DNA from 3 places in the Kutzneria kofuensis genome. Region 3 is predicted to be linked to each of the others. Evidence: riboswitches for the same ligand, from Rfam matches in the RefSeq annotation. Region 3 holds a riboswitch; each other region holds the start of a gene.
What was found. Region 3 has a riboswitch for thiamine pyrophosphate ahead of BJ998_RS14380 (thiamine ABC transporter substrate-binding protein). Riboswitches for the same ligand answer to the same signal wherever they lie in the genome.
Positions count from the first base shown of each region.

Region 1: it holds a riboswitch for thiamine pyrophosphate, as region 3 does, so the genes downstream of both, thiO (glycine oxidase ThiO) here and BJ998_RS14380 (thiamine ABC transporter substrate-binding protein) in region 3, are expected to answer to the same signal.
Region 2: it holds a riboswitch for thiamine pyrophosphate, as region 3 does, so the genes downstream of both, thiC (phosphomethylpyrimidine synthase ThiC) here and BJ998_RS14380 (thiamine ABC transporter substrate-binding protein) in region 3, are expected to answer to the same signal.

Region 1 is NZ_JACHIR010000001.1:3,654,777-3,665,098, reverse strand. Features, by position in the region: gene BJ998_RS16765 (extracellular solute-binding protein) at 1-666, opposite strand, end outside; gene BJ998_RS16760 (GntR family transcriptional regulator) at 935-1,699, shown strand; gene BJ998_RS16755 (IlvD/Edd family dehydratase) at 1,709-3,427, opposite strand; gene BJ998_RS16750 (MFS transporter) at 3,570-5,096, shown strand; gene BJ998_RS16745 (hypothetical protein) at 5,183-5,842, shown strand; gene BJ998_RS16740 (S1 family peptidase) at 6,476-7,459, shown strand; gene thiE (thiamine phosphate synthase) at 7,624-8,277, opposite strand; TPP riboswitch at 8,294-8,403, shown strand; gene thiO (glycine oxidase ThiO) at 8,399-9,502, shown strand; gene thiS (sulfur carrier protein ThiS) at 9,504-9,704, shown strand; gene BJ998_RS16720 (thiazole synthase) at 9,707-10,322, shown strand, end outside.
Region 2 is NZ_JACHIR010000001.1:3,641,103-3,651,424, reverse strand. Features, by position in the region: gene thiC (phosphomethylpyrimidine synthase ThiC) at 1-1,177, opposite strand, end outside; TPP riboswitch at 1,170-1,297, opposite strand; gene BJ998_RS16690 (hypothetical protein) at 1,364-1,996, shown strand; gene BJ998_RS16685 (aldo/keto reductase) at 2,183-3,097, shown strand; gene BJ998_RS16680 (quinone oxidoreductase family protein) at 3,144-4,106, shown strand; gene BJ998_RS16675 (glycosyltransferase) at 4,094-4,993, opposite strand; gene BJ998_RS16670 (peptide deformylase) at 5,153-5,737, opposite strand; gene napA (nucleoid-associated protein NapA) at 5,926-6,222, shown strand; gene BJ998_RS16660 (LytR C-terminal domain-containing protein) at 6,219-6,821, shown strand; gene BJ998_RS16655 (AAA family ATPase) at 6,901-9,081, opposite strand; gene pssA (CDP-diacylglycerol--serine O-phosphatidyltransferase) at 9,110-10,054, opposite strand; gene BJ998_RS16645 (phosphatidylserine decarboxylase) at 10,059-10,322, opposite strand, start outside.
Region 3 is NZ_JACHIR010000001.1:3,160,442-3,170,763, reverse strand. Features, by position in the region: gene BJ998_RS14390 (YflT domain-containing protein) at 40-525, shown strand; gene BJ998_RS14385 (4a-hydroxytetrahydrobiopterin dehydratase) at 510-815, opposite strand; TPP riboswitch at 861-973, shown strand; gene BJ998_RS14380 (thiamine ABC transporter substrate-binding protein) at 1,047-2,048, shown strand; gene BJ998_RS14375 (ABC transporter permease) at 2,024-3,601, shown strand; gene BJ998_RS14370 (ABC transporter ATP-binding protein) at 3,601-4,647, shown strand; gene BJ998_RS14365 (aminoglycoside phosphotransferase family protein) at 4,689-5,426, shown strand; gene BJ998_RS14360 (ABC transporter permease subunit) at 5,474-6,343, opposite strand; gene BJ998_RS14355 (ABC transporter ATP-binding protein) at 6,340-7,308, opposite strand; gene BJ998_RS14350 (LolA family protein) at 7,305-8,402, opposite strand; gene BJ998_RS14345 (response regulator transcription factor) at 8,536-9,279, shown strand; gene BJ998_RS14340 (ATP-binding protein) at 9,276-10,322, shown strand, end outside.

The DNA.
Region 1 (10,322 bases), 490 kb from region 3:
GCCGGCGGCGGAGTTGATCGCCGACTTCCAGGTGTCGCCGCTGCTGGTGGCCAGCTCACCGCCCTGGTCCCAGAGGAAGGACAGCCACACGTACCAGTCCTGGCCCGGCAGGTAGAGCGGGTCGACGCCCTGCACACCCTTGAGCTTGGTCAGGTCGGCCAGCCACTCGTCGTTCGAGGTGGGCGGCGCGGTGATGCCGGCCTGCTGGAACAGGTCGGTGCGGTAGATGACGACGCGGTTGGCGGCGTAGAACGGAATGCCGTACTGCTTGCCGCCCCACGCGCCCTCGTCCTTGAGCGCCGACAGCCACTGGCTGCCGTTCAGGTCGTTGGTGGCGTCGCTGACGTCGAGCAGGGTGCCCTGCGAGCTGTACTGCGCGACCTGGGTGTTGCCCAGCTCGATGACGTCCGGGCCGCCGCTGGTCAGCGCCGTGGTCAGCTTCTGCCCGATGCCGTTCCACTGCTGGACCTCGTACTTGACCTTGACGCCCGGATGCGCGGCCTCGAAGTCCTTGTTGATCGCCGCGACGGTGGCGTCCGGAGCGGAGCCGCTCATCAGCCAGACCGTCAGGGTCTTGTCGCCGCCACTGCCACTGCTGGAACCACCGCCGCCGCAACCGGCTGCGACCATCGACACCGCCGCGACGCCCACCGCCGCCACGATCATCTTTCTACGCAGCCCACTCTGAGGGAGCACAGTCTCCGCCCTTCCACCCCGGCTCACCTGCCGGACGAGCTTGTCTGGTCCTATCTGGTGCAGACCAATTTGGTGTAGACCAATGAGGAAAAAGGGTGTGCCGTGCCACACTCGATGTCAAGGTCGTTGCGAGACCGTTGCAAAGTCATCCGACGAATGACCGGGGGTGTGATCGCGCAGCCAGCGGTTGACAAGGCATCCTGTTCGCTGGGGAGTGGGCGGAGCTTAGGAGGAGGCCATGCTCGAAACCTCGCCGGCCGGCGGCAACGACGCCGGGTTGCGATCGCGTGCGCAGCGTGAGCCCAAGTACTGGGGGCTCAAGCGGCATCTGCTCGACCTCCTGCGGTCCATGCCGCCGGGGTCGCCGATACCGACGGAACGCTCGCTCGCGGCGGACTTCGACGTCTCACGCACCACCGTTCGGCAAGCGCTTGCCGAGCTGACCGTCGAGGGCCGGCTGCTGCGCGTGCAGGGCAAGGGAACGTTCGCCGCCGAACCCAAGGTGGCGCAGCGGTTGCAGCTCAGCTCGTACACAGAGGACATGCGGGCGCAGGGCCGGCAGCCCTCGTCCCGGCTGCTGGAGGCCTCCGAGGACGCGGCCGACGCGGAGCTGGCCCGCTACCTCGGCGTGCGCGCCGGTGCGAAGGTGCTGCGGCTGCACCGGCTGCGGCTGGCCGACGGCGAGCCGATGGCGCTGGAGACCACGCACCTGGCGCTGGGCCGCTTCCGCGGCCTGCGGCGGTACGTCAGCTCCGGCGGCTCGCTCTACCAGGTGCTGCGCGAGCGGTTCGGGGTGGAGATGGGCCACGCCGAGGAGACCATCGAGACCGCGCTGGCCACGCCCGAGGAGGCGGAGCTGCTCGGCGCCGACATCGGCCTGCCGATGCTGCTGCTGTCCCGGCACTCGTTCGACACCGAGGGCAACCCGGTGGAGTGGGTGCGCTCGGTCTACCGCGGCGACCGGTACAAGTTCGTGGCCACGCTGAACCGGCCGCACGACTGACCGGGTTCATCAGTGGTTGCCGGGCGGCACCGGAGCGCCCGAGCCGCCGACGAGGAAGTCCAGGTCGGCGCCGCGGTCGGCCTGGCCGACGTGGTCGACGTAGAGCCGCACCCACCCGCGCTCGGCGGCGCGGGGCGGCGGCGTCCACGCGGCCCTGCGGGCCGCGAGCTCGGCGTCGTCCACGGCCAGGTGCAACCGCCGGGCCTCGACGTCCAGCTCGATCACGTCGCCGTCGCGGACCAGCGCCAGCGGGCCGCCGACGGCGGACTCCGGCGCCACGTGCAGCACCACCGTGCCGAACGCGGTGCCGCTCATCCGGCCGTCGGAGATGCGCACGGCGTCGTCCACACCGGACTCGAGCAGCCGGCGCGGCAGCCCGAAGTTGCCCACCTCCGGCATGCCGGGGAAGCCGCGGGGGCCGACGCCGGTCAGCACGAACACGCTGTCCCGGTCGCATTCGACAGTATCGATGCGGGCGTGCAGATCCTCGACGCCGTGGAACACCACCGCGCGGCCGACGTGCCGCAGCAGCGACGGTGACGCGGCGGCGGGCTTGATGACCGCTCCGTCCGGCGCGAGATTGCCGCGCAGCACGGCCAGTCCGGCGTCCGTCCGCAGTGGATCGACCGCGGTCCGGATCACCTCGCGGTCGAACACCTCGGCGTCGGCCACGTTCTCCGCGATCGTGGCGCCGGTCACGGTGACCGCGTCCGGATGCAGCAGCAGGTCGCCGAGCTCGCGCAGCACCGCGGGCAGGCCGCCGGCGTAGCAGAAGTCCTCCATCAGGAACCGGCCCGCCGGCATCAGGTCCACCAGCAGCGGCACCGATCGGCCCAGCCGGTCCAGGTCGTCCAGGCCGAAAGAAATGCCGAGCCGCCCGGCCAGGGCCAGAAGATGCACCGCGAAGTTGCTGGAGCCGCCGATCGCCGCGTTCACCACGACCGCGTTCTCCAGCGCCTGTCGGGTGACGATCGAGGACATCCGCACGTCCTCACGCACCAGCTGCACGGCCCGGATGCCGCTCACGTGCGCCATCGCCCGACGGCGCGAGTCCACCGCCGGCAGCGCGGCCATGCCGGGCAGCGACAGCCCCATCGACTCCGCCCAGCAGCCCATCGTGGACGCCGTGCCCATGGTGTTGCAGTGCCCGGCCGACCGGGACATGCACGCCTCGGCGGCGTTCATGTCGGCCTGCGACATCGCGCCGGTGCGACGGGCGTCCGCGAACCGCCAGACATCGGTGCCGGAGCCCAGCTGCTTGCCGCGGAACCGGCCGTTGAGCATCGGGCCGCCGCCGACCACCATCGTCGGCAGGTCCACGCTGGCCGCGCCCATCAGCAGCGCGGGCGTGGTCTTGTCGCAGCCGGTCAGCAGCACCACGCCGTCCAGCGGGTTGGCCCGCAGCGTCTCCTCGACGTCCATCGAGACCAGGTTGCGGAAGAGCATCGTGGTCGGCCGCATCAGGACCTCGCCGAGCGAGGTGACCGGGAACTCCATCGGCAGCCCGCCGGCCTCGTACACGCCCCGCTTCACGTGCTCGGCGATCTCCCGCAGGTGCGCGTTGCACGGCGTGAGATCGCTGGCGGTCTGGCAGATGCCGATCACCGGCCGCCCGTCGAAGGCGTGGTCGGGATGGCCCTGGTTGCGCAGCCAGGACCGGTGGGTGAAGCCCAGCACACCCTGGTCGGCGAACCAGCCGTGACTGCGGAGTGAGCGCGTTTCGGCCATTGGCGGAACCTAGCCACACCCGGGGCCGGCTGGGAAGCTCGATCCGAGCGAAGGCGTGGATTTCCCGGCAGAAGTGACACGAAGTCGTGCCTCGTTCCACCTCGGCTTGCGTCGCCCGGGGCGGCGGGAGCACCGTGCTGCCATGACCACCACGGGCAATGTGTCGAGCGGCGTGCACTGGGGCAGTCCGCAGGCCCGCGGCGTGCTCGCCGCCACCGTCTGCGGTTCCGGCATGGCGATGCTGGACGGCACGATCGTCAACATCGCCCTGCCCAAGATCGGCGCCGACTTCACCGCGTCGGTGACGGGGTTGCAGTGGGTGCTGGACGGCTACCTGCTGTCGCTGGCGTCGCTGATCCTCGTCGCCGGCTCGCTCGGTGACCGCTACGGCCGGCGCCGCGTGTTCGAGATCGGAGTGGTCTGGTTCGGCCTGGCGTCGGTCCTCTGCGGTGTCGCGCCCACCACCGGGGTGCTGGTGGCCGCACGGGTGCTCCAGGGCATCGGCGGGGCGCTGCTGACCCCGGGCTCGCTGGCGATCCTGCAGTCGGCCTTCGCGCACGACGACCGGGCCCGGGCCATCGGCGCGTGGTCGGGCCTGGGCGGCGTGGCCACGGCGGTCGGGCCGCTGGTGGGCGGCCTGCTCATCCAGGCCTGGTCGTGGCGGCTGGCGTTCCTGGTCAACGTGCCCGTGGCGGTGCTGTGCATCTACCTGTGCCGGCGTTACGTGCCGGAATCGCGGGATCCGGAGATGAAGGGCCACCCGGAGGTGCTCGGCACGGTCCTGTGCGCGCTGGGCCTGGCCGGCGTCACCGGTGCGCTGGTGGAGGGGCCGTCACGCGGCGTGACCGACCCGATCGTGCTGGTCGCGACGGTGGTCGGCGTGCTGTCGCTGGCCGGGTTCTGCGTGCTCCAGCTGCGGCAGCGGGACCCGCTCGTGCCGCCGGACCTGTTCGCCAACCGCACGTTCACCGTGTCCAACCTGCTGACGTTCCTGCTCTACGCGGCCCTCGGCGGCGTGATGATGCTGATGGTGATGCAGCTGCAGGTGTCCATGAACTACCCGCCGGTGCTGGCCGGCCTGGCCGGGCTGCCGATCACGGTGATCATGCTGCTCGGCTCCGCGCAGTCCGGGAAGCTGGCCCAGCGCATCGGCCCGCGGCTGCAGCTGATCGTCGGCCCGATCCTGGTCGGCGTCGGCATGCTGATGTTGCGCTGGGCCGTGCCCGGCTCCTCGTATCTGACCGGCGTGCTGCCGGGTGTCGTGGTGTTCGGCCTCGGCCTGGTGATCGCCGTCGCACCGGTGACGGCGACGGTGCTGGCCGCCGCCCCCGACCGGCACGCGGGCGTGGCCTCCGGCGTGAACAACGCGGTGGCGCGGACGGGGTCGCTGCTCGCGGTGGCCGTGCTGCCCGCGGCGGCCGGCATCACCGGCGAGAAGTACGCCGATCCGGCGGCGCTGACCGCCGGCTGGCAGATGGCGCTGCTGATCTGCGCGATCGCGGCGGTGCTCGGGGGTTTGATCGCTTTCTGGGTGGACAACCGGGTTCTGGGTGAGCCGCCGACGCCCGCGGTTGTCGAGGATTCCCCGCATCCGGGGGATTGCCTGCACTGCGGTGTGGAGGGACCGCCGACGCACGTGGTGCCGCACCATTCGTCCACAGTGGACTGAACGGGGTGTTCGTGCTCACGATCGCCCAACCCCGGGAGTGCGCGCCACGTCTTGTGCGTTGGTAGTGCGGTAGGGGATTGGGAGCGATGAGCAAGGAGAAGAGCACGATTCGGCTCGACATCAAGCCGACGCAGGTCGCGGCGGGCGCGCTGGCGTCCGTGACGGCGGCCGTACTGGGGTCGAAACTGGGAGTCGCGGGCACCGTGACCGGCGCCGGGCTGGCCAGCGTGGTCGGCACCGTGGGCACGGCCATGTACGAGCGTTCCATCCAGGCCGCGCGGGAGCGGGTGACGACCCGGATCAGGCAGGAGCAGCCGCCGGTCGGGGCGTCGCACGACGCCGAGACCGTGCGGCTGAAGGTCGCACCGCCCAAGGAGGAGCCCGGCAAGCGCCGGTGGCCGATGGTGGCCGCCGCCGTCGTGGTCGCCTTCGTGCTGGGCATGGGCGTGCTGACGACCGTGGAGCTGCTCGGCGGCCAGGCCACCTCCGGCAACGGCAACCGCACCACCGTCGGCGCCCTGTTCGGGCAGCCGGCCCAGAGCAGCACGCCGCATCCGACCAGCACACCGCCGCCCACCACGTCCTCGACGACGACGTCGACCAGCACGCCGACGACCACGTCCAGCACAACGCCACCGTCGTCGACAACGAGCTCGTCCACCGGCACGAGCACGTCGACGACCACCACGACGACCTCGCAGCAGCCGACCGGCACCAGCGGCGGGCCGCCGCCGGGCGTGAACTGACTAGCCCCCTGGCGGCGCTGCTCGCCAGGGGCCAAGCCGGCTGCCACCGGTTCGGGTAGCACGGGCGATGCCGATCGGCCGAACGGTCACGGCGGCGTACGGACGGGCAACGGATCGCGGCCGGCGGTATGGAACACGATTTCTGCGGGGCGTTACCTAAACGTCAAGTGTTAACCGCTACGCGTCGTACCCACGCGGTCGGATCATGTGACACGCTTTGCGCCCGATCGGACTCTCCGCCGAAGGTCATTCGGCGGCGTGCCCCAACGGGTTCGGCACTGGGGGAGGCGAATTTGGCGGCAGTGGCGGCGACCACCGGGACTCGAAGAGTCAGAGGTGGGGGGAAGGTGGGGCGACCCCTGCCGCCGCCCCACCGCCCGTCCCCCTGAAAGGCTCGGGAAGGGGTCCCTGCAACCGCCACTCCCGAGTCCCCGCATCCGAAGATGAGGGAGACGTCTGATGAACCGCACTCGTGCGGCTCGGATCACCGGCGCTGCCCTGTTGTCCCTTGGCCTCGCCGCTACTGTCAGCGTACCGGCAGCGGCGACTTCTGCGCCCGTCTCTGTCGATACGTCCACGAATGGTGTGGTCATATCACCCGATGTAGCGAGCGCGCTGCAGCGTGATCTGGGGTTGTCACCCGCACGGGCGATAGGTCTGTTCGCCCGGCAGGATCGCGCCGATGCCCAGGTCGCAACCCTGCGCACACTGCTCGGGCCGATCTTCGCCGGCTCCTGGTTCGACGCGGCGGCCGACCAGGCCGTGGTCGCGGTGACTGACGTCACATTTGTGCCGCGGGTGCGCGCGGCGGGCGTTGAGGCAAGGGTTGTCACCCGTACGGACGCGCAGCTGAGCGCCGTCGCCGACGGACTGCGGCACAAGCCGGTGCCCGCGGGGGTCGTCGGGTGGTACGTCGACCTGCCGACCGATCAGGTCGTGGTTCAGGTCCTGGACCGTTCGCCGGCCACCGAGGCCTTCGTGGCGACGGCCGGCGCGGCCGCCCGCGAGGAGACCGTGGCCGCCCGGCCGCGGCCGCTGTACGCCGTTCGCGGCGGTGACGCGTGGTACGGATCGAACTTCCGGTGCTCGGTCGGATTCAGCGCGACCGACGCTTCCGGCGCCAAGCACTTCGTCACCGCCGGGCACTGCACGGCCGGCGGCGGTACTGCATCCGGGTACAACCAAGTTTCACTCGGTCGGATCAACGGCAGCCACTTCGGCTCCGGCGGCGACTACGGCCGGGTCGACGTCACCAGCGGCCAGTGGACGCTGTCCGGCACCGTGGCCGACGGCGGCGGCGCCGTGGCGGTCAAGGGCTCCGCCGAGGCGGCCGTCGGCGCGGCGGTCTGCCGCTCCGGCTCCACCACCGGCTGGCACTGCGGCACCATCCAGGCCAAGAACCAGACCGTGGTCTACGCCGAGGGCACGGTCACCGGCCTGACCAAGACCAACGTCTGCGCCGAGCCCGGCGACTCCGGTGGCGCCTGGATCAGCGGCAACCAGGCCCAGGGCGTCACCTCCGGCGGCTCCGGCGACTGCACGCACGGCGGCACCACGTACTTCAGCCCGGTGAACCCGGCGCTGAGCGCCTACGGACTACGGCTCGTCACGAGCTGATTCCCAGGTGGGCTCCCCCTGCAAGCCCACCAACCCGCCCCGGCGGCCGGCACCCCTCCCTGCAACGCCGGCCGCCGGGGCGCTTTTGCTCCACGTGAGTGGCTCATTTCGCATCCAGGGGCCACCTGAGTGGCTCAGGTGGCCGAAAAGGCGAAGTGAGCCACTCACGTGGCGGAAAGCAGGCGAGCCTTCAAGGCCTCAGCCGCGGCCCGTGGGTCCTCGGCGGCCGTGATGGCCCGGACGACCACGATCCGCCGCGCACCGGCCGCCAGCACCTCGTCCAGCCGGGGCAGGTCGATGCCGCCGATGGCGAACCAGGGCCGTTCCGACTTCACGTGGCGCACCAGATCCAGCCCCGGCGCCGGCCGGCTGGGCTTGGTCGGCGTCGGCCAGCACGGGCCGGTGCAGAAGTAGTCCACGCCCGCCTCCACCGCGGCGGCGTCGGCCTGCGCGACGTCGTGGGTGGACCGGCCGATGGCGATGTCGTCGCCGGCGATGCGGCGGGCCAGCGGCACGGGCAGGTCGTCCTGGCCGAGGTGCAGCACGTCGGCCCCGGCGGCCACGGCCACGTCGGCCCGGTCGTTGACGGCGAGCAACGCGCCGTGGCGGGCGCAGGCCTCGGCGAGCACCTCCAGGGCGGCGAGCTCGAACCGAGCCTCCATGCCCTTGTCCCGCAGCTGCACGATGTCGACGCCGCCGGCGAGGGCGGCGTCGGCGAACTCGGCGAGATCGCCGGTCCCGGTGCGGGCGTCGGTGCACAGGTAGAGCCGTGCGTCGGCGAGCCGCTTCCTGATCTGTTCTCCATCCAGTCCTGGCACGGGTGCTACGGTAGAACCCGGTCCGCACGGGAGCCTGGAGGAACCGGGCTGAGAGGGGGCTTACCAGCCCCGACCGTCGAACCTGATCCGGGTCATGCCGGCGCAGGGAGCGTGATGTGTCTTGAAGGTCGCCGTTGTCGGTGGTGGGGTCGTCGGTCTGTCGGTCGCGTGGGCGGCCGCCGTGGCGGGCCACCAGGTGCAGTTGATCGATGCCGCGCCGGGTTCGGGCGCGTCCTGGGTGGCGGGCGGCATGCTCGCGCCGGTCACGGAGGCGTGGCCGGGCGAGGAGCACGTGCTGGCGCTGGGCAGCGCGTCGCTGGACCGCTGGCCGGATTTTGCCGCCAGATTGGACAAGAACGGCGGCCTGCGCACGGAGGGGACGCTGGTCGTCGCCGTCGACGGCGCGGACCGGGCGGAACTTGACGGAGTGGCGGACTTCCTGGCCAAGCTCGGCCGCGAGGTCACGCGGGTGACCGCGCGGGAGGTCCGCCGGCTGGAGCCGTCGCTCGGCACGTCCGTCCGAAGTGGACTGTTGGTGCCCGGGGACCTGGCCGTGGACAACAGGGTGCTGCTCTCGTCGTTGCGCAAGGCGGCGGTGGAGGCCGGCACGCAGCCGATCGCGGTCGCCGCGACCAGCGTCAGCGCCGGCGAAGTGGCTCTGGCCAACGGATCCACGGTCGAGTGCGACGTTGTCGTGCTGGCCGCGGGTGCTTGGAGCGGCGGCCTCTACAACGGGCTGGCGAAGGTCGTCCGGCCGGTCAAGGGCGAGGTGCTGCGGCTCAAGGCCCGCGACGGGGCCCTGGACCCGCCGACGCGAACCGTCCGAGCACTGGTCGAAGGCCGACAGGTCTACCTGGTGCCGAGGGACGGCCGCGGCCTGGTGCTGGGCGCCACCCAGTACGAGGCGGGCTTCGACACCGAGGTGACCGTCGGCGGCGTCCGGGACCTGCTGCGCGACGCCGAGCGCGTGCTGCCGGGCATCGGCGAGTACGCGGTCCTGGAGTGCGCCGCCGGACTGCGCCCCGGCAGCCCCGACAACCTGCCGGTGCTGGGCTGGCTGGAGCCGGGCGTGCTGGCCGCGACCGGCCACCACCGCAACGGCATCCTGCTCGCCCCGATCACCGCCGAGGCGGTGGTCGACCTGCTCGCCGGCCGTGAACCCCCGGAGCCGGCGCGCGCCGCCGACCCGGGCCGACTGCTCGCCGTCACGAACGGGGGAGGCTGAATTGCTGGTCGTGGTCAACGGGACCGAGCGCGAACTCGCCGACGGGGCCACCGTCGCGGACGCGCTCGCCGCCATCGACGCCCCGCCGCGGGGCATCGCGGTGGCTGTGGACGGCGAGGTCGTGCGGCGTGCCGACTGGGCCGGCACGGTGCTGCCGCCCGGCGGCTCGGTCGAGGTGCTCACCGCCGTGCAGGGAGGCTGAACGTGGACGATCCTTTGGTCATCGCCGACCGCGAGTTCGGCTCGCGGCTGATCATGGGCACCGGTGGCGCGGCCAACCTGGCCGTGCTGGAACGAGCGCTGCTGGCCGCCGGCACCGAGCTGACCACCGTCGCCATGCGGCGGATGGACGCCGTCGGCGGCACCGGCGTGCTGGACCTGTTGCGCCGCCTGGGAATCGAACCGCTGCCCAACACGGCCGGCTGCCGCACCGCCGCGGAGGCGGTGCTCACGGCCCGGCTGGCCCGCGAGGCGCTGGAGACGAACTGGGTGAAGCTGGAGGTCGTCGCCGACGACCGCACGCTGCTGCCGGACTCCGTCGAGCTGCTCGACGCCGCGCAGCAGCTGGTCGACGACGGCTTCGTGGTGCTGCCGTACACCAACGACGATCCGGTGCTGGCGCTGCGGCTGGAGGAGGTCGGCTGCGCCGCCGTGATGCCGCTGGGCTCGCCGATCGGCACCGGCCTGGGCATCCGCAACCCGCACAACATCGAGCTGATCGTGTCCCGGGCCTCGGTGCCGGTGATCCTGGACGCCGGCATCGGCACCGCCTCGGACGCCGCGCAGGCCATGGAGCTGGGCTGTTCGGCGGTGCTGCTGG
Region 2 (10,322 bases), 480 kb from region 3:
CGATCGCGGAGGTGATGTGGTCGTAGGCCGGCGCGATGTCGGTGGCCAGCGGGCCGAGCGTGTAGAACGGCGCCTCCCCGCAGACCTCCTCCTCCAGCCGCACGTTCTCCACGATCTTGTGCATCGGCACGTGGCCGGGGCCCTCGATCATCACCTGCACGTCCTTGGCCCGGGCGATGTGCGTGAGCTCGCCGAGGGTGCGCAGCTCCGCGAACTGGGCGGCGTCGTTGGCGTCCGCGATGGACCCCGGCCGCAGCCCGTCGCCGAGCGAGAACGTGACGTCGTAGGCGCGCAGGATGTCGCAGAGTTCCTCGAAGTTGGTGTAGAGGAAGCTCTCCCGGTGGTGCGCGAGGCACCAGGCGGCCATGATCGAGCCGCCGCGGGACACGATGCCGGTGACGCGGCGAGCGGTCAGCGGCACGTACCGCAGCAGCACGCCGGCGTGCACGGTCATGTAGTCCACGCCCTGCTCGCACTGCTCGATCACGGTGTCCCGGTACACCTCCCAGGACAGCTTGGTCGGGTCCCCGTCGACCTTCTCCAGCGCCTGGTAGATCGGGACGGTGCCGACCGGAACCGGCGAGTTGCGCAGGATCCACTCCCGCGTCTCGTGGATCCGCTTGCCGGTGGACAGGTCCATGATGGTGTCCGCGCCCCAGCGGGTCGCCCACACCATCTTGTCCACCTCCTCCTCGATGGACGAGGAGACGGCCGAGTTGCCCATGTTGGCGTTGATCTTGACGAGGAACTTCTTGCCGATGATGGCCGGCTCGGACTCGGGATGGTTGCGGTTGACCGGAATCACCGCGCGGCCGATCGCGACCTCGCTGCGCACGAACTCGGGGTCCACGCCCTCGCGGGCGGCGCAGAAGGCCATCTCCTTGGTGATGATGCCGGCCTTGGCGTAGGCCAGCTGGGTCACCGCGCCGTTGACGGGTTCCCGCTCGGCGACCCACGGCGCGCGCAGCCGTGACAGTCCACTGTGGACATCGATGGTCGCGTTGTCGTCGGTGTACGGGCCGGAGGTGTCGTACAGGTCAAGGTGTTCGCCATTGGTGAGCTCCACCCGGCGCATCGGGATCCGGATGCCGTCCGGGCCGTCGACGTAGACCTTGCGGGAACCCTGGATGGGGCCCGTGGTCACGGTGGGCCGGACGCGGTCGTCAAGGGACGTCATGGCGATTCCTCCCTACGCTGGCATTACCCAGTCAGGTTCAGGCGGTCGGCGGCGCCGGATCAGCAGTTGACCCAGCCGCCCTCTCAGCCCGCTGTGGCGCGAGCTCCCGCGGTGTTCAGTTGTCGGGTCCCGACGCTAGCGAATGCGGGCGGTTCCTGCCAGCCTCGAGTCGCGTACCTTGTGCCGGTGGCAGACGATCAACCGTTTCCACCCGGCGCCCGACGGGCGGTTCGACCGACGGCGGTCATCGACTGCCCGGCCTGCGGCGAGCTGGCCGGCCGCGGCTATCCGACGTGCCTGGTCTGCGCCGAACTGGTGGACCAGTTCTGGACGCTGGACTGGCGGCCGCTGGTGGAGGTGGCCGGCCTGCCCGAGCTGGAGCTGGCCGAGTTGGTGCTGCTGGAGGACGTCGGCAAGCTCCCGTGGACCTGCACCGACGTGGCCATGACGCTGCTGCGCTGCCCGGCCTGCGGGGCGGAGCTGGGCACCGGCGACCTGCCGTGCCTGCGCTGCCGGGTGGCCGACGAGAACCGCTGGGCGTGGGACCACATGGGCTACCCGACCCGGATGACCGGCAACGAGCACGCCATGCGGGTGGCCCGGATGGTGCTGCGGGCGCCGCACCGGCACCGCGAGACGATCGTCCAGGGCTGGCGGCTGACCATGCCGTTCCTGCTGCTCGGCGAGCTGCCCACGACCTCGCAGGCGCAGCGGATCCGGGCCCATGTGCTGGCCGAGCGGTACGACGAGCTGGCGCGGTGCCGGTCGCTGCGGGAGCTGGCCGGGCTGCCGAGCGTGCCCTGGCGGAAAGAAGTCTGACCGTGTCTACGCCGCGCGTTCCGCGCGGGGCGGGTTCGCCCACGAGGCCGGTGCCTTCCCTTGGCAGTTGTCGATCGATGAACAGACTCGATCGACAACTGCCCGCGGTCCAGGCACCGGCGGCGAACCCGCATTCCGCTTGACCTGGAGTGCGCTCCAGCTAGTTGGATCGGCTCCATGGCGAACATGGGCATCGGGACCTGGGCGATGGGCGGGCCGTTCTTCGACGGCACGCAGGCGGTCGGCTGGGGGCCGACGGACGACGAGGAGTCGGCGCGGGCGCTGCGGCGCGCCGTCGAGCTGGGGGTGAACCTGTTCGACACCGCCGACGTGTACGGCACCGGGCACGCGGAGGAGCTGCTCGGGCGGGTCTTCGCCGGCCGGCGGGACGAGATCCGGATCGCCACGAAGTGGGGGAACACCTTCGATTCCGCGACGCGGCAGATGACCGGCGGCGACGGCAGCGTGGCGTACATGCGCCGGGCGCTGACCGACTCGCTGCGGCGCCTGGGCACCGACCACGTGGACATCTACCAGCTGCACCTGGGTGACCTGCCGTTCGACCAGGCCGCCGAGCTGCGTGGGGCCCTCGACGACCTGGTCCTTGAGGGGCTGATCAGGGCGTACGGGTGGAGCACGGACGACCCCGAACGCGCCAAGGTGTTCGGTTCGTACGTGCAGGCGGAGATGAACGTGCTGCACGACCGGCCGGACATGTATCCGGTGCTGGAGGAGCACGACCTGACGATGCTGTGCCGCGGCCCGCTGGCGATGGGGCTGCTGACCGGCCGCGACTGGGCCACGGCGGCGCTGCCCGACGACGACGTGCGGAACAAGGTGCCGGGCTGGATGCAGTTCTTCCGTGACGGCAAGCCGACACCGGAGTTCGCCAAGCGGGTGGAAGCCGTCCGCGAGGTGTTGACCTCGGGCGGTCGGACGCTGACGCAGGGCGCGCTGGCGTGGATCTGGGCGCGGTGCGACCGGGCCGTGCCGATCCCGGGCTGCCGCACGGTCGCCCAGGTCGAGGAGAACGTCGGCGCACTGGAGTTCGGGCCGCTGAAGCCGGACGAGATGGCCGAGGTGCAGCGCCTGCTGAGCTGACGTTCTGTACTTGCTGGTCCATTTTTCGCCGCCTACGTTCGATGGCATGCGAACAATTCACATCGACCGGCACGGCGGTCCCGAGGTCATGGCCTGGACCGAACTCCCCGACCCCACACCCGGCGCCGGACAGGCCGTGGTCGCGCCGACCGCCATCGGCGTGAACTACATGGACATCGGCGCCCGGGAAACCGGTATGGGCGGTTGGGGTGCGCCGGTGACGCTGGGCGTGGAGGGCGCGGGCCGCGTGGTCGCCGTCGGGGACGGGGTGGACGACCTCGCCGTGGGCGACCGCGTGGCCTGGTACTACGTGCCGGGTAGCTACGCGGAGCTGGTCCTCGCGCCGGCGGGGTCGCTGGTCAAGGTGCCCGACGACATCGACGACGAGACCGCGGCGGCGGTGATGATGCAGGGCCTGACCGCGAACCACTTCACCACGGAGACGTACGCGATCAAGCCCGGCGACACCGCCGTCGTGCACGCCGCGGCCGGCGGGGTCGGGCTGATGCTGACCCAGATGATCAAGGCCCGCGGCGGCACCTCGATCGGCCTGGTGTCACGGCCGGATAAGGTCGCCGCGGCAACGGCCGACCACGTGCTGGTGTCCAGCGGCGGCGGCTTCGAGGACAAGATCCGCGAGCTGACCGGCGGCGAGGGCGCGCACGTGGTCTACGACGGCGGCGGCGCGCCGACGTTCCGCTCGTCGCAGCTGTCGCTGCGCCGGCACGGCGTGCACGTCTACTACGGACCGTTCATGGGCGTTCCCACGCTGACGCCGATGGACCTGCCCAACAGCATCCTGCTGTCGTACGCCGTCGTCGCCGACCACGTGCCGACGCGCGAGGCGCTGATCCGCCGCACCGGCGAGGTGTTCGACATGGTCCGCAAGGGACAGATCACCGTGCGCATCGGCGGCCGCTACGCCCTCAGGGACGCCGCCAAGGCGCACGCCGACCTCGAATCCCGTGCCACCACGGGAAAGCTGTTGCTGGTGCCTCAGGACAGGTAACCCGCCACCGCGTCGGCGATGCTGCCCAGCGCATCGAGCCGCGCGTACTCCGCGGCCAGGCGCTTGGCGTTGCCCCGATAGGTCGGATCGGTCAGCACGATCCGCACCGCCTTCTCGATGTCGTCCTCCGACGGCTTGTCCGTGGCCAGGTACAGCGCCGCCCCCGTCGCGGCGGCCCGGGTGTTGCTCTCCAGCTGTTCGGCCGAACGACCGGTCAGCACCAGCGGCTTCGCGTTCCGCAACGCCTGCTGGACGGTGTCGAAGGCGCCGTCGCTGATCACCACCTCGTCCGCGATGTGCTTGGACGGCAACGTGCCGATGAAGCGCACGTGCGAAGGCGTGTCGCTGCGCCGGTAGCTCAGCTCCTCGACGGACAGCTGCAGGAACCGGTCCGCCGCGAGGACCGGGGCGTCCAGCACGAACGGCAGCGGATCATGCGTGACGCCGACGGACCGCATGGCCTCGACGAACTCCGCCTGCACGCCGCCGAGCGCGTCCCGCACGTACTCGTAGGCGCGGCGGTTGCGCTCGCGGCCGGCGGCCGTGCGGTCCGGCGGCAGGCCGAGACCGGCCGGCGCGGTGTCGATGCTGCTCAGCGAGTACGGCTCCGTGCCGACCAGGATCAGCGCCGCCGGCTTCGGGCCGGGCGCGCCGTAGCTGAGCGGCAACGTGCCCTGGAACGCCACGTCGCCGACCACGACCGTCGGCTTGTCCGACTCCGCCAGCAGCCGGCACAGCCGGCGGTGCTGGTCGACCAGCGCCCGGCCCGTCGGCGGCTCGAGGCCGGTGATCAACTCCACTTCGTGGCCGCGGTCCGTCAGCGCGCCGGCGATCGTGCGCATCGCGCGCCGGTGCGAGGTGGTGGCCGTGACGACGACCCTGCCCATGGCTGTGTCCTCCCGAGATCTCCGCCTACGGTAAGTAGACGTGCGTTCACCGGGAGAGGATCAAGGGGCGGACGAACGGGCACGCAGAACGACCCGCGTGCCCACGACCGTGGTCACCGCCGCGAGCCGCGCCGAGGCCGCGCTCGGCCGGGCGGTCGGCTACGCCTCTTCGTCGTCCGCGAACGGATCCGGCTCGACCGCCGGGTCCCAGGACAGGCCGGGCACGCCCCAGCCGTTGCGCTTGACCATCTTCTTGGCCGCCCGGGCATTGCGGCCGACCAGTCGGTCCAGGTAGAGCAGGCCGTCGAGGTGGTCGGTCTCGTGCTGCAGGCAGCGGGCGAAGAAGCCGGTGCCCTCGACCTCGACCGGCTCGCCGCTGTCGTCGAAGCCGGTCACCTTGGCCCAGGTCGCTCGCCCGGTCGGGTAGGTCTCGCCCGGCACCGACAGGCAGCCCTCGAAGTCGTCGTCCGGGTCGGGCATGCCCTCCGGCCGCTCCGAGGTGGTCAGCGTCGGGTTGACCACGACGCCCTTGTGTCGCACGCCCTCGTCGTCCGGGCAGTCGTAGACGAATACCCGCAGGTCGACGCCGATCTGGTTGGCCGCGAGACCGACGCCGTTGGCCGCGGCCATCGTCTCGTACATGTCAGCGACCAGGGTGCGCAGCTCGTCGTCGAAGTCCGTGACCGGGCGCGTAGGGGTGCTCAGCACCGGGTCGCCCACCACGCGGATCGGGTGAATCGCCATGCGCCGACCCTAGGGGCCGGTTCGGCAAGATCAATGTCAGGGGTGGTCGGTAAGGTTCACCGGATCGTGACGCGCCGGGGTCGGGCACGGCCCGGAGCAAGATCACGTGATTGAATGGTCGCGGGGAATCACACGGGTGTGATTCCTGCGACCGCAGGGATCCGCGACCGTGAGGGGCGAGGAGCCAGATGGACGCCGTTAAGGCCATCACGCAGGTGGACGAGCCTGCCGACGGCCTGACCCGACGCGAGCACGCCATCCTGGCGTTCGAACGTCAGTGGTGGAAGTACGCCGGGGCCAAGGAGCAGGCCATCAGGGAGCTGTTCGACATGTCCTCGACCCGGTACTACCAGGTGCTCAACGGCCTGATCGAGAAGCAGGAAGCCATGGCGGCCGACCCGATGCTGATCAAGCGGCTGCGTCGGCTGCGCGCCGGCAGGCAGCGCGCCCGCGCCGCGCGCCGACTGGGGTTCGAGCCGCGATGACCACGCCGGAGTCCACCGGCGGCCCGGCCCGCCCCGCCCGCATCGCCGGCATCGTCCTGCTCGTCGTCGCCGCCATCGCCCTGGTGATGGGCATCATCAGCCTGCTGCCGCTCGGCGGCGGGGGCAACGAGGCCGGCGGCTCCACCAGCAACACGCCGCCCCCGGCCACCACCACGTCGTCGTCCGCGCCGGCCAAGCCCACGACCACCACGCAGGCGCCGCCGCCCACCACGACCACGGCCAAGCCGCCGGCCAGCACGACCACCAACCCGCCGGCCCAGCCGCCGCCCGCGAACAACCCGCAGTCGGTGCCGGTGCGCGTGTACAACAACGGCACCATCAAGGGCATGGCGCAGCAGGCCGCCTCCGACTTCACCAGCGCGGGCTTCAACGTCACCCAGGTCGGCAACTACTCGCAGGGCATCATCGCGACGACCACGGTGTACTTCCGGCCCGGCACCGACGAGGAAGCCGCCGCCAACGCGCTCGGCCAGGCCTTCCACATGCGGGTGATGCCCCGCTTCGACGGCATCCAGGCCGCCGACCCGGGTGTCATCGTGATCGTCACCGACGACTACAACCCGCCCAAGAAGGGCTGATCGGACGTTGGGAAGGGCCTGAGCTGCGTGAAAGGACCATTCCTCGCATCCAACGCGTGGAATGGTCCTTTCCGAGCGGTCAGAGCTTGCGGGAGTCGGCGTAGGCGGCTAGGGCGGCCAGCTGCGCCGGGTCCAGGGAGGGGCGGACGGCGGTGCGGGCCTTGGCCAGGTGCGCGGCGGTGACCTCGGCCGCCGCCAGGGACTCCCGCATGGCGGTCAGAGCCGCCTCCCGGACCAACCCCGCGCAGTCGGCGGCGGAATAGCCGTCGAGCTCCTCGGCCAGCGCGGCGAGGTCGACGTCCGCGCCGAGCGGCATGTTCTTCGACGACGACCGCAGGATCTCGGTCCGAGCCGCCGCGTCCGGCGGCGGCACGTAGATCACCCGCTCCAGCCGGCCCGGCCGCAGCAGCGCGGGGTCGAGCAGCTCCGGCCGGTTGGTCGCGCCGACCACGATCACGTCCCGCAGCGGCTCGACGCCGTCCAGCTCGGTCAGCAGGGCGGCCACCACCCGGTCGGCGACGCCGGAGTCGGAGGACTGGCCCCGGCGCGGCGCGAGGGCGTCGACCTCGTCCAGGAAGACCAGGGTCGGCGCGGCTTCCGCGGCCCGGCGGAACAGCTCCCGCACGGCCCGTTCGGACTCGCCGACGAACTTGTCCATCAGCTCCGCGCCCTTGACCGACAGCACGTTCAGTCGCCCGCTGCCGGCCAGGGCCCGCACCAGGAACGTCTTGCCGCAGCCGGGTGGCCCGTACATCAGCACCCCGCGCGGCGGCTGAACCCCCAGGCGGGCAAAGGAATCCGGGTACTGCAGCGGCCACAGCACGGCCTCGGTGAGCGCCTGCTTGACCTCGCTCATGTCGCCGACGTCGTCCAGGGTGAGGCCACCGGTCCGCAGAGTGTCCGAAGTGGACATAGAGATCGGGCGGACGGTCTCCAGCGCCCCGAGCAGGTCCTGCTGGCTCACCTGCAGCACGCCGCCCTGGTGCCGCATAGCCGCCCGCAGCGCGGCTTCCCGACGCAGCGCGGCCAGGTCGGCGGCGACGAAACCGGGGGTGCGGTCGGCAACCTCGCCGAGGTCCACATCGGACTCCAGCGGTACCTCGCGCAGTAGCACCCGCAGCAGCTCGACGCGAACTTTGCCGTCCGGCAACGGCAGCGACAGCGTGCGGTCGACCAGCTCCGGCGCGCGCAGCCGCGGGTCGATCGCCTCCGGGTGTGCGCTGGTCACGGCCAGCGCCAGGCCCTCGGTGCGGACGGCCGCGCGCAGCGTGTCCAGCACAATCGTCGCGACCGGCGGGGGAGTCGCCGCCGGCAGCAGGGCGTCGATGTCGGAGATCAGCAGCACGGATGGCTTGGTGGCCTTGGCAATCGCCGCCGACAGCTGCTTGGCGGCGGCGTTCGCTTCCAACGCGGCGATGCTCGGCGCGGACAGCTCGACCACCGAGGCCCCGGTGCTGTGGGCGACCGCGCGCACCAGAGTCGCCTTGCCGACGCCTTCCGGGCCGCTCACCAGCACACCCAGCTGCGCCGACGCGCCGAGCTGGGCCAGCAGCTCCGGCCGGTGGAAGGCCAGGTTCAGCCACTCACCGAACAGCTTCGCGGAGTCCTGCTGCCCCACCAGGTCCGCGACCGGCACGGGCGCGACCTCGGGCGCCTCCACCGGCACCACGACCGGTTCCGGCTCGGGCTCCGGTTCGGCGACTACCTCAGCGCCGCGCCAGGTCAGCACGCTGCTCGGGCCGATGGTCACCGGCCCCGGCGGCTGTGTCGCCGTCACGGTGATCAACTCGTTCGTCCACGTGGTGCCGATCGCCAGCGCCAGCTGCCGGCGCGCCTGCGAGACGTCCGAGCCGGGCGGCGGGGCGAGGTCCTGCGGCAGCAGTGACACGGCGTCGCCCGTGGTCAGGACCTTGCCGGTCAGGGCCAGCCGCAGCGTGTCCGGGTGCACGGATGCCGACGCCAGCCGTGAACCGGACACCACGATCGACCGCGCCGCCGACACCTCGACCGGCGCCACCGCGATCTCCGAGCCCTCGACGATGCCCAGATTGGACAGTGTGACGTCGTCCACGTAGACGATGCCGTGCGGGCTCTCGCCGTCGTGCGCCGCGGCCAGGGCGGCGCTGACCCGGGCGCCGGTCAGCTTCACCGCGTCCCACTGGCGAAGGCCGAGCGCGTCGAGCACTTCTGGGTGCAGCCGGACGACACCTCGCCGGGTGTCCAACGCGGACGGCGACAACCGGGCGGTCAGCGAGATCACGCGGCCAGCTTAGCCACGCGGCCGTGACTCAACGGCGTTCTTGACGGCGCAGCCCCAGTTGACGCCAACCCCGGCGGCGGCCGTCGCCGTTGGTGGACGGTTCGCTGCGCCGGGGCAGCCGCACCTGGCTGATCCGGCTGGCCGCGCCGGCCACCCGGCGGCGCAGCGGCGGCCGCAGCCCGAACCGGCGGGCGGCGCTGCCGGCGCGGCGGATCGCCCGCCGCTCCCGCGACGGCACCGACCACGCCTCGGGGTGCCGGGCCAGCCAGTAGTAGCGGTAGATCGAGTACGGGATGTGCGCCAGGTAGATCAGCATCGCGGCGACCAGCGCCCACAGCGGGTACAGCAGCACGGTCGCGGCCACCAGCACCACGCCGACCAGCAGCGGCGCCACCAACCGCGGCGGCACCTTGATCGTCTTCAGCGACAGCGTCGGGACCCGGCTGATCATCAGAGCCGCGACGATGACCGTCCACACCGCGACCACGATCGGCGAGGTCCACCAGCCGCTGCCGGCCGCCAGCCACAGCACGATCGGCAGCAGCGCCAGCAGCGCGCCCGGCGGTGCCGGCACGCCGACGAAGAACTCCTTGGTGAACGGCGGCTTCTCGGTGTCGTCGAGCAGCGTGTTGAACCGGGCCAGGCGCAGCACCATGCACGCCGCGAAGATCAGCGAGACGATCCACAGGCCGTTGTCGGAACCGTGGGCCCAGATGTACAGCATCAGCGCCGGCGAGACGCCGAACGAGATGGCGTCGGCCAGCGAGTCCAGCTCGGCGCCCATCTTGCTGGTGGCGTCCAGCAGCCGGGCGATCCGGCCGTCCAGGCTGTCCAGGATCGCGGCCGCGCCGATCGCGCCGATCGCCACCGCGTAGTTGTTGGTGAGGGCGAACTGCACGCCGGACAGGCCCGCGCACATCGCCAGCACCGTGATGGCGTTGGGCAGCAGCCGCACACCCGGACCCGAGGGCATCTGGTCAGCCCCCGAGTTCGGCGAGCACGGTCTCGCCGCCGATGGTCCGCTGCCCCGGCTCGACCAGCACCCGGCTGCCCAGCGGCACGTAGAGGTCGACGCGGGAGCCGAACCGGATCAGGCCGTAGGTGCGGCCGGCCACGGCCTGCTCGCCCTGGTTGACCTCGCACACGATGCGGCGCGCGACCAGGCCGGCGATCTGCACGACCACCAGGTCGTGGCCGTCCTCGGTGCGGATGGCCAGCGAGTTGCGCTCGTTGTCCTCGGA
Region 3 (10,322 bases):
GACGTTAAAGGGGGTGTAAGGCCGACAAGGAGGGCCATCATGACCACTGCATTCGCCAACAACCCGGCGGCGTCCGCGCTGCCCACCCCGCCCACCGGCTGGCCGATCGGCTCCTACGACACCTACGAGCAGGCGCAGCGGGCGGTCGACTTCCTCGCCGACCGGGACTTCCCGGTGCAGGACATCACCATCGTCGGCGTGGAGCCGATGCTGGTCGAACGCGTCGCGGGCAGGCTGAGCTGGGGCCGCGTGCTCGGCGCGGCGGCGGCCTCGGGCGCCTGGTTCGGACTGTTCGTCGGCATCCTGCTGTCGCTGTTCACGATCGGCGGCGGTTGGCTGCCGATCGTCATCGGCCTGGTCGGCGGCGTGGGCTCCAGCATGATCTTCGCGGCGATCAGCTACGCCTCGACCCGGGGCAAGCGCGACTTCGTGTCGCAGAGCCAGCTGGTGGCCCGCCGCTACGACGTGCTGTGCCAGCCGCGCAACGCGGAGGCGGGCCGCAACCTGCTCTACTCGCTCGGCTGACCGAGCAGCTCCAGCACCCCGTCGATCTCGCCGGCGAGCGTCACGTCCAACGCCGTGATGCCGCCGGCGCTGTGCGTGCTGCACCGGAACGTCAGGGTCCGCCACCGGATGTCGATGTCGGGGTGGTGGTTGTCGTTCTCCGCGATCTCGGCGATCCGGTTCACCGCCTGGATCGCCTCCGGGAAGCTGCCCAGTTCCACGATGCGGATGATCGCATCGCCGTCCTGCCGCCACTGGGCCAGCCGCCCCAGCGCCTCGGTCACCTGATCGTCCGTGAGCAATTCCGCCATGCCGTCCATGGTGGTCCCGACCACGCCGGAACGCAGCGTAAGCTCCGGGTGAGCCACGGGAGTCCGGTGTCGCCGGGCTGAGAGGAGAGCGGGCGAGCTCTCGACCGTAAGCACCTGATCCGGATCATGCCGGTGGAGGGAGGCACTACGGGCGACCTCGCGCGACGAGGTCACCTGGAGGAGAACTTGACCCGGACGGCACGGCTGGCCGCGCTGGCGCTGACGGCCACGATGGTGGCGGGTTGTTCGCTGGTCGGCGGCGGTGAACAGGCCCCGAGCCAGCACACGGTCACGCTGGTGACCCACGACTCGTGGGCGGTCGACAAGACCCTGTGGGCGGACTTCCAGAAGACCTCCGGCATCACGGTCAAGGTCAGCATGAACGGCGACGCGGGCGCGCTGACCAACAAGCTGGTGCTGACGAAGGCCAACCCGATCGGCGACATCGCGTACGGAGTGGACAGCACGTTCGCCTCCCGGGCGGTGTCGGCGGGCGTCTTCGCCCCGTACACCAGCCCTGACGCGAGCCAGGGCCCGCAGCGGTACCAGTTCGACGACTCGCACCGGCTGACGGCGATCGACGTCGGCGACGTCTGCCTGAACGTGGACACGGGCTGGTACGCGGCGCACAACCGGCCGGCGCCGTCCGGTTATGCCGATCTCACCGACCCGAAGTACAAGGGCCAGACCGTGGTGGAGGACCCGTCCACCTCCTCGCCGGGCCTGGCGTTCCTGCTGGGCACGATCAAGCAGTTCGGCGCGGACAACTGGCCGGACTACTGGTCTAAGCTCAAGGCGAACGACGTCAAGGTCGACTCGGGCTGGGACGAGGCGTACAGCCAGGACTTCTCCGGCTCCTCGGGCAAGGGGCCGCGCCCGATCGTGGTGTCCTACGCCTCCTCGCCCGCCGACGAGATCGGTGACGACGGCAAGCCGCGCACCAAGGCCCTGCTGAACACCTGCTACCGCCAGGTCGAGTACGCGGGCGTGCTGGCCGGCGCGAAGAACCCGGATGACGCCAAGAAGGTCCTGGACTTCCTGATCTCGCAGAAGTTCCAGGAGCAGGTGCCGGGCAGCATGTACGTCTACCCGTCCCGGTCCGGCGTGTCGCTGCCGGCTGCCTGGAAGACGGCGGCGCCGCTGCCGGACGCGCCGGCGCAGCTGCCGGCGGACCAGGTGGACGCCAACCGGGAGAAGTGGGTTCAGCAGTGCCGAACGCTGCTGCAAGGCTAGTTCTGCCGCTGCTGGCGCTGGTCCCGATCGGTTTCCTTGGCCTGTTCTTCGCCTGGCCGGTGGTGTCGATCGTGGGTATCGGGCTCGGCGGCAGCGGCGCGGCGGACGTGCTGGCCAGCGGCGAGACCTGGCGGCTCGTCGCGTTCACGCTCGGCCAGGCGGCCGCGGCGACGCTGGTGGCGGTGCTCGCGGGCATGCCGCTCGCGTACGTCATGGCGCGCTGCGAACTGCCGGGTGTGGGCCTGGTGCGCACGCTGATCCTGGTGCCGTTCGTGCTGCCCACGGTGGTGGTGGGCCTGGCGTTTCGGGCCCTGCTGCCGGACGGTGGCGTCCTGTCGATCGTGCTGGCCAACGCGTTCTTCAACGTCGCGGTCGTCGCGCGGACGGTCGGCGGGCTGTGGGCGCACACGGATCGGCGGGCCGAGGAGGCGGCTCGGGCGCTGGGCGCGTCACGGTGGCGGGCGTTCACGTCGGTGGTGCTGCCGGCGATCGCGCCCGCGATCGGGTCGGCTGCCGCGGTCGTGTTTCTGTTCTGTGCCACCAGTTTCGGCGTTGTTCTGATGCTCGGCGGGGCGCGCTACCGGACGTTGGAGACGGAGATCTACCTCCGCACGGTCGACCTGTTCGACCTGCCCGGCGCGGCGGCGTTGTCGATCCTGCAGGTGGTCGCGGTGATCGCGGTGCTGCTGATCGGCGCGTTCGCGCGTCGACGCCGTGAGACGGCGTTGAAGCTGCGGGGTCGCCTGGAGACGGCACGGCGGCCGGTCGGCGGCGAATGGATCGTGGTCGGCGCGGCGCTGGTCGTGGTGATCGCGCTGCTGGTGCCGATCGTCGGCCTTGTCGCCCGGTCACTGACCACAATGGACGGTTGGCGGGCGTTGGCGGGCACCGGCGATTCCGGCACGCTGGAGGTTTCGGCCTGGGACGCGGCGTGGAACTCGATCCGTGCGGCGACCGACGCCACCATCCTTGCGATGCTGCTGGGCGTGACGGCGGCCGTCGTGCTGTCGCAGCTCCGTCGAGGACGTGCGGTGCTGGGCGAGACGCTGGACCTGGCGCTGATGCTGCCGCTGGGCGTGTCGGCGGTGACGGTCGGCTTCGGCTACCTCGTCACGCTCGGCGATCTGCCCTTCGACCTGCGCACATCGCCGCTGCTCGTGCCGTTCGCGCAGGCCCTGGTGATCACGCCGCTGATCGTGCGGACGGTGTTGCCGGTGCTGCGGGCGATCGACGAGCGGCTGCGGCAGGCCGCCGGCACGCTCGGCGCCGGGCCGTTCCGCGTGTGGCGCGAGGTCGACCTGGCGTTGGCCTGGCGGTCGCTGATCGCCGCGGCCGGCTTCGGATACGTGGTCGCGCTGGGTGAGTTCGGCGCGACGAGTTTCCTGGCGCGGCCGGACGCGCCGACGCTGCCGGTGGCGATCGCGCGGCTCATCGCCCGGCCGGGCGAGCTGAACAACGAGATGGCGTACGCGGCGTGCGTGGTGTTGATGCTGGTCACCGTGCTCGCCGTCGTGCTGATCGAGCGGTTGACGCCGGCGGTTGGGGAGTTCTGATGGCACTGGAACTGCAGGGCTTGTCCGTGCGCTACGGCGCGATCGCCGCCGTGTCCGATGTGGACCTCAGTGTCGCCGACGGCGAAGTTGTCGCGCTGCTCGGTCCGTCCGGCTGCGGCAAGTCGACGCTGCTTCGGGCCGTCGCCGGTCTGGAGCGGCCCGCCGCCGGCACGATTCGTTGGGACGGCGTCGATCTGGCCGGCGTCGCCGTGCACCGGCGGGACTTCGGGCTGGTGTTCCAGGACGGGCAGTTGTTCCCGCACCGGGACGTCGCCGCGAATGTCGCGTTCGGCATGCGCATGCACCACGTCGACCGCTCCGAGCGCGCCGCCCGCGTCGACGAGTTGTTGGCGCTCGTCGGCCTTGCCGGCTACGGCGAACGCCGCGTCACCGAGCTCTCCGGCGGCGAGCAGCAGCGGGTGGCGCTGGCCCGGGCCCTGGCTCCCAAGCCCCGCTTGCTCCTGCTCGACGAGCCACTGTCCGCTTTGGACCGTGCCCTGCGCGAGCAGCTCGCCGTCGACCTCGCCGCCCTGCTGCGCGCCACCGGCACCACTGCTCTCGTCGTCACCCATGATCACGACGAGGCCTTCACCCTCGCCGACCGTGTCGCCCTCATGCAGGCCGGCCGGATCCGCCAGGTCGGGCCGCCCGACGAGGTCTGGCGCCGGCCCGCCGACGACGTCGTCGCCGGCTTCCTCGGCTGCACCACCTTCGTGCCCGCCGAGGCCGACCACGACCTGGTCAGCAGCCCCCTCGGCGCGGTCCCGCTGCCCGGCGCCGGCGATGGTTCCGTGCTACTCGGCCTTCGTGCCAACGCCTTGCGCACCGACCCGGCCGGCTTCGTCCACGGCGAGGTCGTCCAGCGCCTCCACCGCCGCGATCACGCCCGCTTGCTCGTCCAGCTCACCGGTGACGGCGTTCCCACCGCCCCCGTCGAGGCCGTCGCCCCCGTCGCCGGCGCCCCCGAACCCGGCGACGCGATCCGCCTCGCCCTCGACCCCGACGGCATCGCCCTCACCGGCCAGGCGCGCGGTCGTACGCGATAAACCCGGCGACACCGCTGATCGTCCCCGCGATACTCGCCGATATGGAAGAGGTCGAGGTCGTCGTCGCCCACAACGAGCGTGCGACCCTGCGTGTCGGCGACGTGTTCCTGAAGATCGACCCTGATCAGACGCGCATCGACGTCGAGGTCGAGGCGATGGCCATGGCGCCGATCCCGACTCCGGAGGTCCTCTGGCGCAAGCCGCCCGTGCTCGCACTCGCCGCCCTCTCAGGCACGGCACTCGGCCGCCTCGGCGAGCCGTCGACCGCGTCGTCGGCGGCGTGGGCCGCGGCGGGTGCCGCCGCACGGATGCTGCACGACGCGCCGCTGCCGCCGTGGCCCGGTCGGAGCCTCGACGAGATCGCGGCGCGGCTCGACGGCGAATGCGCGTGGCTCGTCACCAATGGTGTCCTCCCCGCCGACCTGGTCACGCGCAACCGCCAGGTCGCCGAGGCCGCGCTCCGCCCGTGGACACCGGTGTTCACGCACGGCGACCTCCAGCTCACCCACGTGTTCGTCGACGGCGACGAGATCACCGGCGTGATCGACTGGTCCGAGGCGGCCCAGGGCGATGCCCTGTTCGACCTCGCCATCTTGACGCTCGGGCACGAGGAGCGCCTTGGCGACGTCGTCGCCGGCTACGGCACCGACGTCGACCTCGACGTGATCCGCGCTTGGTGGTCGCTGCGAAGCCTGGTGGCGGTCCGCTGGCTGGTCGAGCACGGCTTCGACCCGGCCGCGCCGGGCTGCGAGGTCGACGTGCTGAGAGCCCGGCTGTGATCTCCGCACAGGGTGGCTGTGGACCAGCCCAGCCACCCTGTGGACAACTAGCCGTCCTTGCTTGACAGGCGGGCGTAGGCGACGGAGAGGCCGATGAGGAGGTAACAGGCGGCCTTGAGGGTGCTGTCGAGCAGGCCGTCCCACGGCATGGGGTCGCGGAGGACGTCGGTCATGGTGCCCCAGCTGCTGGTGAGCAGGTACGGCTGGATCCAGTCGAGCTGGGGGATGACGGTGAGGATGGCGAACACCAGGGCCCCGGCGAGGGTGGCGGCCATGACCACCAGGGGGTGCTCGGTGAAGGCGGACACGGCCAGGGCGATGGCGGCGACGGCCCAGACCTGGAAGGTGACCCATCCGACGGCGAGCCCGATGCGGGCGAGGGCGTCGCCGAAGCTGAGGGTGTTGCCGGTCAGGGTGATCAGCCCGTCGGTGCCGACGAGCACGACGCCGGTGACGAGGCCGACGAGGGCGATGGACAGGGCGGCGATGAACACGACGGCGCCGACGCCGAAGGCCTTGACGCCGAGCAGCCGGGCCCGGCTGACGGGGGCGATGAGCAGTCCCCGAAGGGTGCCGTGGGCGGACTCGCCGGCGAGGGCGTCGGCGGCGGACATGGCGCCGAGCAGCGGAAGCAGCATGGCCAGCAGCAGCGTCAACGACAGCACCGGCAGCACGAAGCCGTTGCCGATCAAGATGGTGAACAACGAGCCGGGCCCGTTCCCGCCGGGACCGGCCCCGGCGTTGCCGGCGATGACGGTGCCGACGCCGATGAGCACGGGCACCAGGGACAGCAGCACGATGGCGATGATGGTCCGAGGCCGGCGAAGCACCCAGCGCAGCTCGGACGCGAGCAGCCGACCCAGCGGCGCCCGGACCGGGCGGTCCAGCGCGGGCCGGTCCACAACGGCGGCGGTCATTGCGTCTCCCCCTCGGTGAGCTGGGCGAACAGCTCCTCCAGCCCGGTCCGCCGCCGACGCACCTCGTGCACGCCGGCACCGGCCTCGACCAGCACCCGAACCACCTGCGGCGCGGTGGTGCCGATCAGCTCGACGAACAGTCCGTCCTCTGTGGACCGTGCGGCGATCCCGTTGTCACGGAGCGAGTCCAGCGACAGCTCGACGTCCGGAGTGGACACGATCAGCGCGGGAGCGCCGGCCTCGAGCAGCTCGGCCAGCTCGCCCTGGGCGACGACGGAACCCTTGTGCAGCACGGCGACGTGCGTGCAGGTGGCCTCGATCTCGGCCAGCAGGTGGGAGCTGACGAGCACGGTGGTGCCGGCGCCGTGCAGCTCGGCGATGACCCGCCGGATCTCCCGCGTGCCGGCGGGGTCGAGGCCGTTGGTGGGCTCGTCCAGCACGACGAGCCGCCGGGGCAGCAGCAGCACGGCGGCGAGCCCCAGCCGCTGCTTCATACCGAGCGAGTAGCCGCGGTACCGGCGGTCGGCCGCGTCGGAAAGGCCGACTCGCGCCAACGCCTCCTCGACCGACGACGCGATCGCCGGCGTCTCCATCAGCGGCTCGGCGGAGGCGACGCGGCGCAGGTTCTCCCGCCCGGACAGGAACGGGTGGAAGCCGGGCCCCTCGACCAGCGCGCCGACGTGCGGCAGCGTGATCTGGGCCCCGCTCGGCATCGGATGCCCGAGCAGCTCCACCTCGCCGTCGGTCGGCTGCACGAGCCCGAGCAGCATCCGGATGGTGGTCGTCTTGCCCGACCCGTTCGGGCCCAGCATCCCCAGCACGGCGCCTTCGGGCACGTCCAGGTCCACCTGGTCGACGGCGACCGTGCTGCCGTAGGTCTTGCGCAGGCCCCGAGTCCGCGCCGCGAGGGTGGGGGCGGCCAGCGCCGCCCCCACTCCCGGCTCCACGAGGGAGGTGCTGGTCACTTCACGCTCGCCAGGGCGTCGACCAGAACCTGCTGGGGCACGGCGCCGACGGCGACCCGGCCGTCGTCGAGGATCAGCGCGGTGCCGACCGCGGTGCTGATCTCGTAGCCCGAGCCCCACGGCCCGCTGACGCGCTTGCCCAGCTGGCCGAGCAGCTTGGACGGGTCGATGCTCTGGCCCTCCTTGGCCTTGCCCGAGGAGCCCAGGGTGCCGGCCGGCAGCTTCTGCACCAGCACGGTGTCCCAGCCGGTGCCGACGAACTGAGGCTCCGGCAGGTCCTTGGCCGCGCCGGCCGCCTTGTCGGCCTGCTTCTGCGCGTCGCCGGTGACGACCTTGGCGTTGGCCGGCGGCGTGAAGGTGAACAGCGCCGGGTCCTGCTTGCCGATCTCCAGCTTGGAGAAGCCGATCTGCGCCACCGGCTGCGCGTTGCCGTTGGCCAGCACGCTCAGCTGCAGCGGAATCTTCGTCTCCGAGTCGACGGCGATGCGCACCTCGCGCAGCATCGTGCGCTCGGTCGGCTTCGGCGCCAGCACCAGCTCGTACGCGGAGCGGCCGGCGACGGTCGCGGTGCCGTCCACCTTCACCGTGCTGTCCTTGTTGATCAGCGCGATGACCTGCTTGGCCGCCTGCGCCGGGTCGGTGGCGACCTCACCGCTGGAGGGCTTCTCCGGGTGCGCCTTGTCCGGCGCGCCGGTCTCCTTGCGCACGGTGTTGTTCGACGACGTCCAGTCCCACACCGTGGTGCCGTCGAACACAACGGTCTCCTCGGACGTTCCGTTGGGCAGCGAGATGCGGCCCTTGCCCTGGCCGTCGGTCCAGACCTGCGTGCTGGTCGAGCCGTTGCTGAGGAACCGCGCCGCCTGCCCGAGCGACGGCATCGCCGGCAGCCCCAGGTTGTTGGTCGCGGTCACGGTGCCGGCCAGCGCCGGCACCGACTTGGTGGTCAGCACGGACTGCACCAGGTCCTGAGCGCTGACCTGCGGCAGCACGGGGGCGGGTCCCGCACCGGCCGGCATCGCGAGCACCCCCAGCCCGACCACGCCGGCCAGCACGCCGGCCGCCCCGACGACCAGACCTGCCTTCTTCCCGTTCATGGGTCCCCTCCCGGTCACGTCTCCAGTGAACGCTTCGAGCTTGGTGAAGGCCAGCTGAGACCGGGCTGAGGAGCTGAGAGAACGCTGAGACGGGGGCCGCATCGCGCCGGCCGACGGACCGAGCTGCTGAGAGATGCCTGAGAGCGGCCTTCGCCGTGGCCATACTGGCCTGGTGAGACCACGGGTGCTCGTAGTCGACGACGAGATCGGGGTGCGTCGGGCGCTGGAACGCGGACTGACGGCCGAGGGGATGGACGTGGTGTGCGCGGCGGACGGCCCGAGCGGCCTGCGGGCGGCGCTGACCGGCAGCTTCGACGTGGTGCTGCTGGACATCATGCTGCCGGGCCTGTCCGGCTACCGCGTGCTGCAGCACATGCGCGCGGAGCAGGTGGACACGCCGGTGCTGCTGGTGTCGGCGAAGGACGGCGAGGTGGACCAGGCGGACGGCCTGGACCTGGGCGCGGACGGCTACCTGGTGAAGCCGTTCTCCTTCATGGTGCTGGTGGCGCAGGTGCGGGCGGTGCTGCGCCGTGGTGCGTCGGCCGAGGCGGCGGCGCAGCTCAAGGTGGGGGAGCTGGTGATCGACCGCGCGGGCCGGGAGGTGCGCTGGGCCGGGGAGACGGTGGCGCTGAGCCCCCGCGAGTTCGCGGTGTTGGAGGTGCTGGCCAGCCGCGCGGGAGCGGTCGTCACGAAGGACGAGCTGCTGCGCACGGTGTGGGGTGACGAGCTGGCGGCCACCCGCAACGCGGTGGAGGTATACGTGGGCTACCTGCGGCGCAAGCTGGATGCCGTGGGCGCGGGTGACGTGGTGCGGACGATCCGTGGCCACGGCTACATGGCCAGCTCTCCGGAGCTGGACGCAGCGCTGCGTCGATGAATCCTCGCGCGTGGTGGCGGCGTCGATCGCTGCGCTCCAAGATCACCGTCTCCGCCACGCTGTTCGCGATGGTGTGCCTGCTGGTGCTGTCCCGCCTGGCCGGAGGCGCGATCGGGCAGCTGCTGGTCGGCGCGGCGGATTCTGAGCTGCACAACGCCCTGGGCGACGCCGTGCCGGCGGTGGCCGAGGGCAAGCCGGTGCACTCGGCGCTCGTCGACGTGCAGCTGCGCGTCCTGGACTCCGAGGGCGCTCCGGCCGACGGCGGCCCGCCGCCGATGCTGAGCCCGCACGACGTCGACGCGCTGATGTCCGGACGGGACGTGCTGCGCATCGACGACGACCCGCCGCACCGCTGGATCGGCCAGGTCGTCTACGACCCCACCGGCCTGCCACGGCTCGTCGCGGCCGGCGCCGACCTCGTCGGCTACAACCAGGCGGTAAGGGAGGGCGCGGACTGGCTGTCGGTCGCGGCGGTGTTGGCGTCGCTGCTGATCGGCGTGGCGACGTGGTTCGTTGTCGGCTGGTCGCTGTGGCCGGTACGGCGCATGCACGCGGCGGCGGGCGCACTCCCGCCGGGGGAACGGCTGCCGGTGCCGGAGGCGCACGACGAGCTGCGCTCGCTGGCGGAGGCGATGAACGACCTGTTGGTACGGCGCGACGAGGCGGTCCAGCGACTGCGGCGCTTCACCGGGGACGCCGCGCACGAGCTGCGGTCGCCGGTGGCGTCCATCCGTGCGCAGGCGGAGGTCGCGGTGGCGCACCCGGATCCGGAGTTCGCGCAGGAGGTCCTCGCGGCCGTCACGGACGAGTCGGAGCGCATGTCGACTCTCGTGGACGATCTGTTGGCGCTGGCGCGATCCGACGCCGGAGAAGCGCAGCCGGTGGGCCGTGTCGACGTGAGCGAGGCGGCGATCGCCGCGGCGGAGCGCCTGTCAACCAACGGCGGCCCTCGCATCCGGGTGGACGCCCCGCGCGCCGGCGCGGTGGTGCTGTGCGCCCCCGGCGAAGTGGCGCTCGTGCTGAACAACCTGCTCAACAACGCC